3 regions of the Demequina lignilytica genome follow, and region 1 is predicted to be linked to each of the others. Evidence: predicted binding sites of a transcription regulator. Region 1 holds the regulator's gene; each other region holds the start of a gene.
What was found. The regulator LexA, encoded in region 1, represses DNA repair genes until DNA is damaged. The targets are predictions, from matches to a motif close to TCGAACANNTGTTCGA.
Positions count from the first base shown of each region.

Region 2: the regulator LexA is predicted to act here: its motif matches at 1,298-1,313, upstream of uvrA (excinuclease ABC subunit UvrA).
Region 3: the regulator LexA is predicted to act here: its motif matches at 1,832-1,847, upstream of imuA' (DnaE2-dependent mutagenesis accessory factor ImuA').

Region 1 is NZ_JAUHPZ010000010.1:73,037-76,307, reverse strand. It holds gene QQX13_RS12025 (ATP-dependent DNA helicase) at 1-1,208, shown strand, start outside; gene lexA (transcriptional repressor LexA) at 1,211-1,957, opposite strand; gene QQX13_RS12015 (LysM peptidoglycan-binding domain-containing protein) at 2,146-2,466, shown strand; gene nrdR (transcriptional regulator NrdR) at 2,551-3,036, shown strand; gene serA (phosphoglycerate dehydrogenase) at 3,134-3,271, opposite strand, start outside.
Region 2 is NZ_JAUHPZ010000007.1:8,987-12,257, reverse strand. It holds gene QQX13_RS10255 (TerC family protein) at 1-898, shown strand, start outside; gene QQX13_RS10250 (YciI family protein) at 914-1,213, opposite strand; gene uvrA (excinuclease ABC subunit UvrA) at 1,339-3,271, shown strand, end outside.
Region 3 is NZ_JAUHPZ010000007.1:72,947-76,217, reverse strand. It holds gene QQX13_RS10520 (alpha-amylase family glycosyl hydrolase) at 1-1,607, opposite strand, end outside; gene imuA' (DnaE2-dependent mutagenesis accessory factor ImuA') at 1,896-2,579, shown strand; gene QQX13_RS10510 (DNA polymerase Y family protein) at 2,576-3,271, shown strand, end outside.

The DNA.
Region 1 (3,271 bases):
CTCACGAGCTGGTGCAGCGGATCACCTCGTCGGCCACCCACGAGCTCACGGTCGCCTCGGTGGACCGCGCGGCGAGGGCCGCTCGACGCTGCGGCGTCACCACCGAGGACCTGGATCGCGCGGCGCGTCACCTCGACGGTGCGCTCGGTGACAGCACGGTCGGCCGGCTCCGGCTCGGTCTGCCGGACGATCTGTCGGCGGCGGTCGAGGAGGTGCGCGGCGCGGCCCGGGCGATCGCCTCGCAGGTGCAGAAGCACGCCGAGCAGGCCGGATCGGCGGGGAAGATCGCCTCGGCCTCGCTCGGCGAGATCCTCGACGTCTGCGAGGAGCTGCAGGGGGAGAGCGGGCGGTACGTCGTCTGGTTGGCCCCCCGCGACGGCGACTACGACGCGGAGGTGCCCGAGCGCATCGTCGCCGCGCCGCTCGACGTCGCCGGCCTGATCCGCACGCGCCTGCTCGAGGAGAAGGCGTCGGTGATGACGAGCGCCACGCTCGCGCTCGGCGGCGACTTCGGCGCCATCGCCAGGCATCTGGGAGTCGACGATCCCGTGACGCTCGACGCCGGCAGCCCCTTCGACTACCCGCGCCAGGGGATCCTCTACGTCGCCCGCCACCTGCCGAAGCCGGGCATGGGCGGGATGTCCGCCGCGGCGCTCGACGAGCTGGAGGCCCTGGTCGCGGCCGCCGGCGGGCGCACGCTCGGCCTGTTCTCCTCGCATCGGGCGGCCCAGCAGGCGGCGGAGGCGATGCGGGAGCGTCTCGACGTGCCGGTGCTCTACCAGCTCGACGACCAGCTTCCGACGCTGGTCCGGCGGTTCGCCGAGGACGAGCGCACCTGCCTGTTCGGCTCCACGTCGCTGTGGCAGGGCATCGACGTGCCCGGTCGCACCTCGAGCCTGGTGGTGATCGACCGGATCCCGTTCCCGCGGCCGGACGAGCCGATCGCGCAGGCGCGGACGGAGGACGTCGCGCAGCGCGGGGGCAACGGGTTCATGGCGGTGAGCGCCACGCACGCCGCGCTGCTCATGGCGCAGGGCGCGGGACGGCTGATCCGGTCCTCATCGGACCGCGGCGTGGTGGCGGTGCTGGATCCCAGGCTCGCCACCGCGCGGTACGGGGGGTTCCTCGCGCGGTCGATGCCCGACCTGTGGCCCACGACCGACCGCGAGATCGCGCTGGGCGCGCTGCGGCGCCTCGCCGCGTCCTGAGGTCAGACGCGGCGCAGGACGGAGACGACCTTGCCCATGATGCGGGCGTGGGTGCCGTCGATCGGCGTGTACGCGGGGTTGTGCGGCATGAGCCAGACCTGGCCGTCGCGCCGGCGGAAGGTCTTGACGGTCGCCTCGTCGTCGAGCAGCGCCGCGACGATGTCGCCGTTCTCCGCGCTCTGCTGGCGGCGTACCACGACCCAGTCGCCGTCGCAGATCGCGGCGTCGATCATGGAGTCTCCGGACACGTTGAGCATGAACAGCTCGCCCTCGCCCGTGAGCTGGCGGGGCAGCGAGAACACGTCCTCGACCTCCTGGTCCGCGAGGATCGGCCCGCCGGCGGCGATCCGTCCGACCAGCGGCACCGTGGCCATGTGGTCGGCGGACGATGCGGTCGCCGGCAGCGGCGTCGGCGCCTCGTCGGCGGCGGGCGGAGCGGCCTCGAGCGGCTCGTCGCCGGGCAGGACCACCTCGATCGCGCGCGGGCGGTGAGGGTCGCGTCGCAGCACGCCCTTCGCCTCCAGTGCCACCAGCTGGTGCTTGACCGATGACGGCGACGTGAGCCCGACCGCCTCGCCGATCTCCCGCAGCGTCGGCGGGTAGCCGCGGTCCGCGACCGTGGCGCGGATGAAGTCGACCACCGCGCGCTGGCGGGTGGTGAGCCCGGTGGCGGGGTCGCGCAGCTCGTGCACCGTGGCGCCCTCGGCGCCGCCAGGGGACGGGAGCCCGTCCGTCGTGTCGTGGGCCATGGTCCGCGCCTCCCGTCTCGTGGTCCGCATCCGATGTCAGACCCCGGTGGTCCTCTTGTGTCACGACGCTAGGGCAACCGCCATGCGAAATCAAACATATGTTCGAGCGTGTCTTGCGGGTGTCGGGGCGTGATGGTAGAACTAGAACAAGCGTTCGATAGAACAGGCGTTCGAATCAGGAGGCGATCATGAGCATCTACGCACCGCAGAACCCCGTGGCCCGGGCTCGACGCGCCCGCACCGGCCGTGTGCTCGCGCTCGTGCTCGCGGTGCTCGCCGCCGCCGTCGTGGGTCCGCAGGCGTTCGCCACGGAGGCCGGGGACGTCGCGCCGGTCGTCGCGGACACGTACACGGTCGGCTCCGGCGAGACCCTGTGGGGGATCGCGGTCTCGCGGACCGAGCCCGGTGAGGACGTGCGCGACACGGTCGTCGAGATCCAGCAGCTGAACGCCATGAGCGGCAGCGATCTGCGCGCCGGCGACCAGATCTACGTGCCGGTGGCCGGCTGACCGACCCGGCGTCACCCGCGCCGGCCGCGATTCGGGAGCGGCCGGCGATTGGGTGGCATGCGTCGTTCATGGCAGAGTGAGCGCATGCATTGCCCGTTCTGCCGCCACGGCGACTCGCGCGTCGTGGATTCGCGCACCGCGGACGACGGCACCAGCATCCGGCGCCGGCGCGAGTGCCCGAGCTGCGGTCGACGCTTCACCACGGTGGAGACGGCGAGCCTCACGGTGGTCAAGCGCAACGGCGTCTCGGAGCCCTTCAGCCGGGACAAGATCGTCTCGGGGGTCAAGAAGGCCTGCCAGGGCCGGCCGGTGAGCGACGACGACCTCGCGCTGCTCGCGCAGCGCGTCGAGGAGACGCTCCGCTCGAACGGTCAGGCGGAGATCGACGCCCCCGACATCGGCCTGGCGATCCTCCCGCCCCTGCGGGAGCTCGACGAGATCGCGTACCTGCGGTTCGCGTCCGTCTACCAGGCGTTCGCGACGCTCGACGACTTCGAGGACGCGATCGCGCGTCTGCGCGCCGAGGACGCCGAGGCGGCCGCGTCCGAGTCCGATTCCGCGGGCTCGTAGCAGGCGCTCCCGGCGCGCCGCCGCTCGCCTGTGCACGCGCAGACGGCGACGCCCCGACGGCCGCGAGGGCGGCGCGCCGGGGCGTGAGGTCCGATCGTCAGGAAAGGACGCGGAGGCGGACCGTGCCGGGCATCTGCGCGAGCGCGGAGACCGCATCCTCGTCCATGCCGGACGCCACGTCCGTGACCACGTAGCCGAGCTCGCCGCGAGTGCCGAGCAGCTGAGCGTCGATGTT
Region 2 (3,271 bases), on a different contig from region 1:
GTCCGTCTTCTACATCGTCCTCGCGCTCGCCTTCGGCGCCTCGATGTGGCTGTGGAACCTGCCGCACAAGGGCACGGAGTTCCTCGCCGGCTTCATCACGGAGAAGTCGCTCTCGGTCGACAACCTCTTCGTCTTCATGGTGATCCTGTCGCGCTTCGCGGTACCGGCGAAGCAGCGCCAGCGCGTGCTGCTGATCGGGATCGCCATCGCGCTGGTCCTGCGCGGCGTCTTCATCGCCGCCGGGGCGGCCGCGCTCCACACGTTCAGCTGGAGCTTCTACCTGTTCGGCGCGTTCCTGCTCTACACGGCCGTGGTCATCGCTCGGGAGGGCGGCGCCGAGGAGGGTGAGGTCGAGTACAAGGAGAACGCGATGGTGCGGTGGGCGCGTCGTCACCTGCCGGTGACCGACGGCTACCGCGACGGGCGCTTCGTCATCCGTGAGGCGGGACGGCGCATGGTGACCCCCATGGTGCTCGTGATCCTCGCGATCGGCGGCACCGACGTCCTGTTCGCGCTCGACTCCATCCCGGCGATCTTCGGGCTGACCCAGGACCCGTACATCGTCTTCACCGCCAACGCCTTCGCGCTGCTCGGCCTGCGCCAGCTGTTCTTCCTCGTGGACGGCCTGCTCGAGCGGCTGGTCTACCTGTCCTACGGCCTCGCGGTGATCCTCGCGTTCATCGGCGTGAAGCTGGTGCTCGAGGCGCTGCACGCGAACTCGCTGCCGTTCATCAACGGCGGCGAGCCGGTCCACGTGCCGGAGATCTCCTCATGGGTGTCGCTCGGCGTGATCATCGTGGTGATCGCGGTCGCCACCGTCGCGTCGCTGATCGCGTCCACGCGGGGCGCGACGCTGCCGCGGCATCCCGACCACAGCGAGGGACACCCTCAGGACTGACCGCGGAGCGGGGTGCTAGGCGGGGAAGTCACGGGCCGGCCACGCCCCGAAGGCGGGCCACTCGCGGATCGACCTCTCGGGCACCAGCCCGGCCAGCACGTAGGGGTCGTTCGCGACGATCTGCTCGGCCTCGTCGAGCGAGTCGACGTCGAGGACGATCAGTGCGCCGGGCTGCAGCGCGTCGCCGTAGCGTCCGATGGCGGGGCAGCGGCCGGACGCCGCGAGGGCGCGGAAGTGCGCGAGGTGCTCGGGACGGCGGGCGGCGCGGTCGTCGGCGCGCTCGTCGTAGGTGTAGTGGACGGCGTAGAGGCTCATGGGCTCATCCTGCCGCACACGCCGCGCCGCGTCCCGACCCCGGCGTGCCGGCCGGGGCCGGCCGAGGGGGCGCGACACGCGGGATCGAACGTGTGTTCGAAGGCGTTTCCGCGTAGCATGGCCGGGTGAACGACCGTCTCCTCGTCCGCGGTGCTCGCGAGCACAACCTCAAGGGTGTCGACCTCGACCTGCCGCGCGACTCGCTCATCGTCTTCTCCGGCCTCTCCGGCTCCGGCAAGTCCTCGCTGGCCTTCGACACCATCTTCGCCGAGGGCCAGCGTCGCTACGTCGAGTCGCTCAGCGCCTACGCCCGCCAGTTCCTTGGCCAGATGGACAAGCCCGACGTCGACTTCATCGAGGGTCTCAGCCCCGCCGTCAGCATCGACCAGAAGTCGACCAACCGGAACCCTCGGTCGACCGTCGGCACCATCACCGAGGTCTACGACTACCTGCGCCTGCTCTTCGCGCGCGTCGGGACGCCGCACTGCCCGGTGTGCGGCGAGGTGATCCAGGCGCAGACTCCCCAGCAGATCGTGGACTCGGTGCTCGCCCTGCCGGAGGGCACCCGCTACCAGGTGCTCGCGCCGGTGATCCGGGGCCGCAAGGGCGAGTACGCGGAGCTGTTCGCGGATCTCCAGCAGCAGGGGTTCGCCCGTGCCCGGGTCGACGGGGAGACGGTGCAGCTGAGCGAGCCGCCGCAGCTCGAGAAGAAGCTCAAGCACGACATCGAGGTGGTGGTCGACCGCCTGGTCGCGCGCGACGGCGTGCGCCAGCGCCTCACCGACTCGGTGGAGACCGCGCTGCGCATCGCCGACGGCCTGGTCGTGATCGATCCGGTCGACGGCGAGATCGAGCCGCGCCGCTACTCGGAGAAGCGCGCCTGCCCCAACGACCACGTGCTGACGCTGGAGGAGATGGAGCCGCGCACGTTCTCGTTCAACGCGCCCTACGGCGCGTGCCCCGAGTGCACGGGGATCGGCGTCAGGCTCGAGGTCGACCCGGATCTGGTGGTCCCGGACCGGCAGCTCTCGCTGCGCGGCGGGGCCGTGGCGCCGTGGGCCGCCACCAGCTCCGACTACTTCGACCGCACGCTCTCCGCGCTCGCCGCGGACCTGGGCTTCTCGATGGACGATGCGTGGGAGGACCTCCCGGCGGACGTCCAGGCGGCGATCCTCACGGGCAAGGACTACAAGGTCCACGTGAAGTTCCGGAACCGCTACGGCCGCGAGCGGCAGTACACGACCGGCTTCGAGGGCGTCATCACGTGGCTCGAGCGCCTGCACGAGCAGACGGAGTCCGAGTTCGCGCGGGACAAGTACGAGTCGTACATGCGTGAGGTGCCGTGCCCGGTCTGCCGCGGCACTCGCCTCAAGCCCGAGGTGCTCGCCGTGAGCATCGGCGGGCGGTCGATCGCGGAGGTCTGCGAGCTCTCCATCGCCGACGCGCGGGACTTCCTGCTCACGGCCGAGCTCGACGAGCGCGGTCGGCAGATCGCGGTCCAGGTGCTCAAGGAGATCGACGCGCGGCTCGGCTTCCTGCTCGACGTGGGCCTCGACTACCTCACGCTCGCGCGCGCCGCGGGCACGCTGTCGGGCGGCGAGGCGCAGCGGATCCGTCTGGCGACGCAGATCGGCTCGGGGCTGGTGGGCGTGCTCTACGTGCTCGACGAGCCGAGCATCGGCCTCCACCAGCGCGACAACCGGCGACTCATCGACACGCTCACACGCCTGCGGGACCTGGGCAACACGCTGATCGTCGTGGAGCACGACGAGGACACCATCCGCACCGCGGACTGGGTGGTCGACATCGGCCCGGGCGCGGGGGAGCACGGCGGAGAGGTGGTCCACTCGGGCACCTACGAGGAGCTGCTCGTCAACGAGCGCTCGGTGACGGGCGCCTACGTCGCCGGCCGCCGGACCATCGAGCTGCCGGCGGAGCGCCGCCCGGTGGACCCGAACCGCCGGCTCACCGTCGTCGGCGCCCGCGAGCACAACCTGCAGGACATCGACGTCGACTTCCCGCTCGGCGTCCTCACCTCCGTCACGGGTGTGTCCGGCT
Region 3 (3,271 bases), on a different contig from region 1:
CGGGAGAACGCGTAGACGCCGCGGGCGTCCTCCGCGACGCGGGTGATCTGCGCGCCGGTCGTGAGCGCGGGCGTGGACGTGCGCAGCGCGGACAGCTCGGCGATCCACCGGTAGAGGGGCTGCGCGGTGTCGAGGACGGGGTCGGCGAGCGTGGCGCTCGATCCGATCAGCGTGTCGTCCAGGTACTCCGGGATGGAGGTGCCGAACAGGGGCTGGCGTGCGGCCTTGTCACCGCCCTCGCCCGTGAGGCCCTGCTCGTCGCCGTAGTAGACGATCGGGTTGCCGCGGGACAGGAGGAGCAGCGCGTGCGCGAGCTCGTCGCGCGCGAGCAGCTCGGCGGCGTCGGCCGCGGGGTTGTCCTCGAGCAGCATCGATCCGAAGCGGCCCATGTCGTGGTTGCCCAGGAAGGTCGGGAGCTGGGTCGCGCTCGAGTCCGCGTCGGTGTACCAGTCGTCGGCGGCGAAGAACGTGGCGAGGTCCGTCGCCCGGCCGCTTCCGGACGCGAACGCGCGGGCCGCGCCCTGGAACGGGAAGTCGAGCACCGCCTGCAGCCCCACCTCGGTGGTGTATCGGGAGGTGAAGGCGCGGGAGCCGTCGTAGACCTCGCCGAACACGAAGAAGTCGTCCTTGCCCTTGTCCCGGGCGGCCTCGAGCACGCCGGGGATGAAGGACTCCCAGAAGGCGTCGTCGACGTGGCGGACGGTGTCGATGCGGTAGCCGTCGATGCCCGCGTCGATCCAGTCGGCGTAGATCGCGGTCATGCCGTCGACCACCTGGGGATTCTCGGTCCAGAGGTCGTCGAGCCCGAAGAAGTCGCCGTACTGCGAGTCCTCGCCGGTGAAGGTGGTGTTGCCGCGGTTGTGATACATCGTGACGTCGTTGAGCCAGGCCGGGGACTTGGCCTCCTCCTCGCCCGCGGCGAGCACGGGCGCATGGGGGAAGGACGATGCGGTGACCTCCGGGAAGCCGCCGGTCGCCGCCGCCGCGGTGTCGTCGAACGCCTCGCCGTCCGCATCGACGTACGGCTGCGCGTCCTTCGCGACGTAGGGGAGGCGGTCGCCGCCCTCGTATCCGATCACGTCCGCGGTGTGGTTGGTGATGATGTCGAGGAAGACCTTCATGCCGCGCTCGTGCGCGGCGTCGACCAGGCTGTCGAGGGCCTCGTCCCCGCCCAGGTGCGGGTCGACCGAGGTGAAGTCGGTGATCCAGTAGCCGTGGTAGCCGGCGGAGGAGTCCTCGGGCTGGACCGCCTTGTTGGTGAGCACCGGTGAGATCCACACGCCGGTGACGCCGAGGCCCTGGAGGTAGTCGAGCTGCTGCTCGACCCCCGCGAGGTCGCCTCCCTGGTAGAAGCCCGCGTCGGTCGGGTCGAAGCCGCTCACCAGCGGGTCGTCGCCCAGGCCGCCGGTGTTGTTCCCGGGGTCGCCGTCCGCGAAGCGGTCGGCCATGAGGAAGTAGAGCACCTGGTCGGACGACGCGGCGCGCGCCGGGGCGACCGCGTGCGGGCTCTCGCCGCGGGTGGCGAGGTGGACGGCGACGGCGGCGCCGGCGAGCAGGAGCGCGGCGGCGGCGCCGCCGATCCAACGGGTGCGGGTGGACATCGTCATCGATGCATCCTCCTGGTCGGGGCGGTGGCCCGCGGGAACGTCGGGGTGGCGACGGTGCGCGGTGCCCGTCGCCCGGCGGGGACGGGGTGCGCGCATGCAAGCGCTTGCACCATTGCCATGAAGAGTCATCTTAGGCCCTTTTTCGCGCGCCGCGCGCCGGGGCTCCGGCGCGGAACGAGGCACCTTGCCGATGTCGGAGGTCGGGTTCATAATCGACCATACGTTCGAACAGGTGTTCGAATCGACCTCCGCTCGCGGGGGCGTTCGGAGGGGCCGGGAGGTGACGGCATGGAGACGGCGGAGGACAGGCTCGCCCGCGCACGCGCCGCGCTCGAGGGCGTGCAGCGGCGGGTCGGCACCACCCGGGATCGCTGGAGCGCGCCCACGCTGCCGCTGGCCGCCGTGCTCGATCAGCTGCTTCCCGAGGGGCTCAGGCGGGGCCGGGTGGTGGCGGTCGAAGGGTCCACGGCGCTGCTCCTGTCGCTGGTCGCGGCGGCCTCCGCGGCCGGATCCTGGACGGCGGTGGTGGGGATGCCCTCGCTCGGCGTGGTGGCGGCCGCCCGGCGCGGTCTCGACCTGGACCGGCTGGCGTCGGTGCCGCATCCGGGCGCGCAGGCGCCGGCGGTCGCGGGCGCCTGCGTCGACGGCATGGACGTCGTGGTGCTGGGGCCACGGCTCGCGCTGTCGGACGCGGACCGGCGCCGGCTCGCCTCCCGGGCGCGGGAGCGGGGCGCGGTCATCCTCTCCGCCGGACCCTGGCCGGGCGCTCATGTCTCCCTGGCCGTGACCGGCTCGCGCTGGCACGGGCTCGGCGCGGGTGACGGGCGGCTGCGCGGCCGTGACCTCATGGTCGAGGTGCGGGGACGTCAGTCGGGCGGCACCCGTCTGGTGACGCTGCCCTTCGACGCGGATGCGCCGGCGCGGCGCCCCGCCCAGATGCCGGCCGTCCAGGTCCTCGGCGGTGCCGCATGAGCCCGGTGCCGGTGGTGAGGCGCGCGGTCCTGTGGGTGCCGGACTGGCCGGTGGTCGCGGCCATGACCGAGGCGGGGCTGGGGGCGGATGTCCCCGCGGCGGTGCTGCACGGCCGCGGACTGGTCGCGGTGTCCGCGGCCGCGCGCGCGGCCGGGGTGAGGCGGGGGAGCACCCGCCGGCTCGCCCAGCGGGCCTGCCCCGACCTGGTGCTGCTGCCGCACGACGAGGGGCGCGACTCCCGTCAGTTCGAGGCGGTCGCCGCCGCCGCCGAGCAGGCCGTCTCCGGGGTGGAGATCTCCCGTCCCGGCCTGCTGATGATCCCCGCGGACGGCGCGGCGCGCTTCCACGGCTCCGAGGAGGCGCTGGCCGAGGCGCTGGTGACCTCGGTGGCGGAGCAGGCCGGGATCGAGAGCTCCGTCGGGATGGCGGACGGGCTGCTGGCCGCCGTGCTGGCCGCGCGGGGGTCGGCGCTGGTGCCGCCGGGCGGGTCTCCGGGCTTCCTGGCTCCGGCGTCGGTCGAGTCGATCGCGCTGGCGGCCATGGAGAAGGCGCAGCGGGAGGAGGCGGAGCGGCTGGCGAGCGTGCTGGTGAGGCTCGGCATCGTCACCCTGGGCGACCTGGCGTCGCTGCCGTTCGCCGACATCCTCGCGAGGTTCGGCCCGGTGGGGGCGTGGGCGCATCGTCTCGCCTCG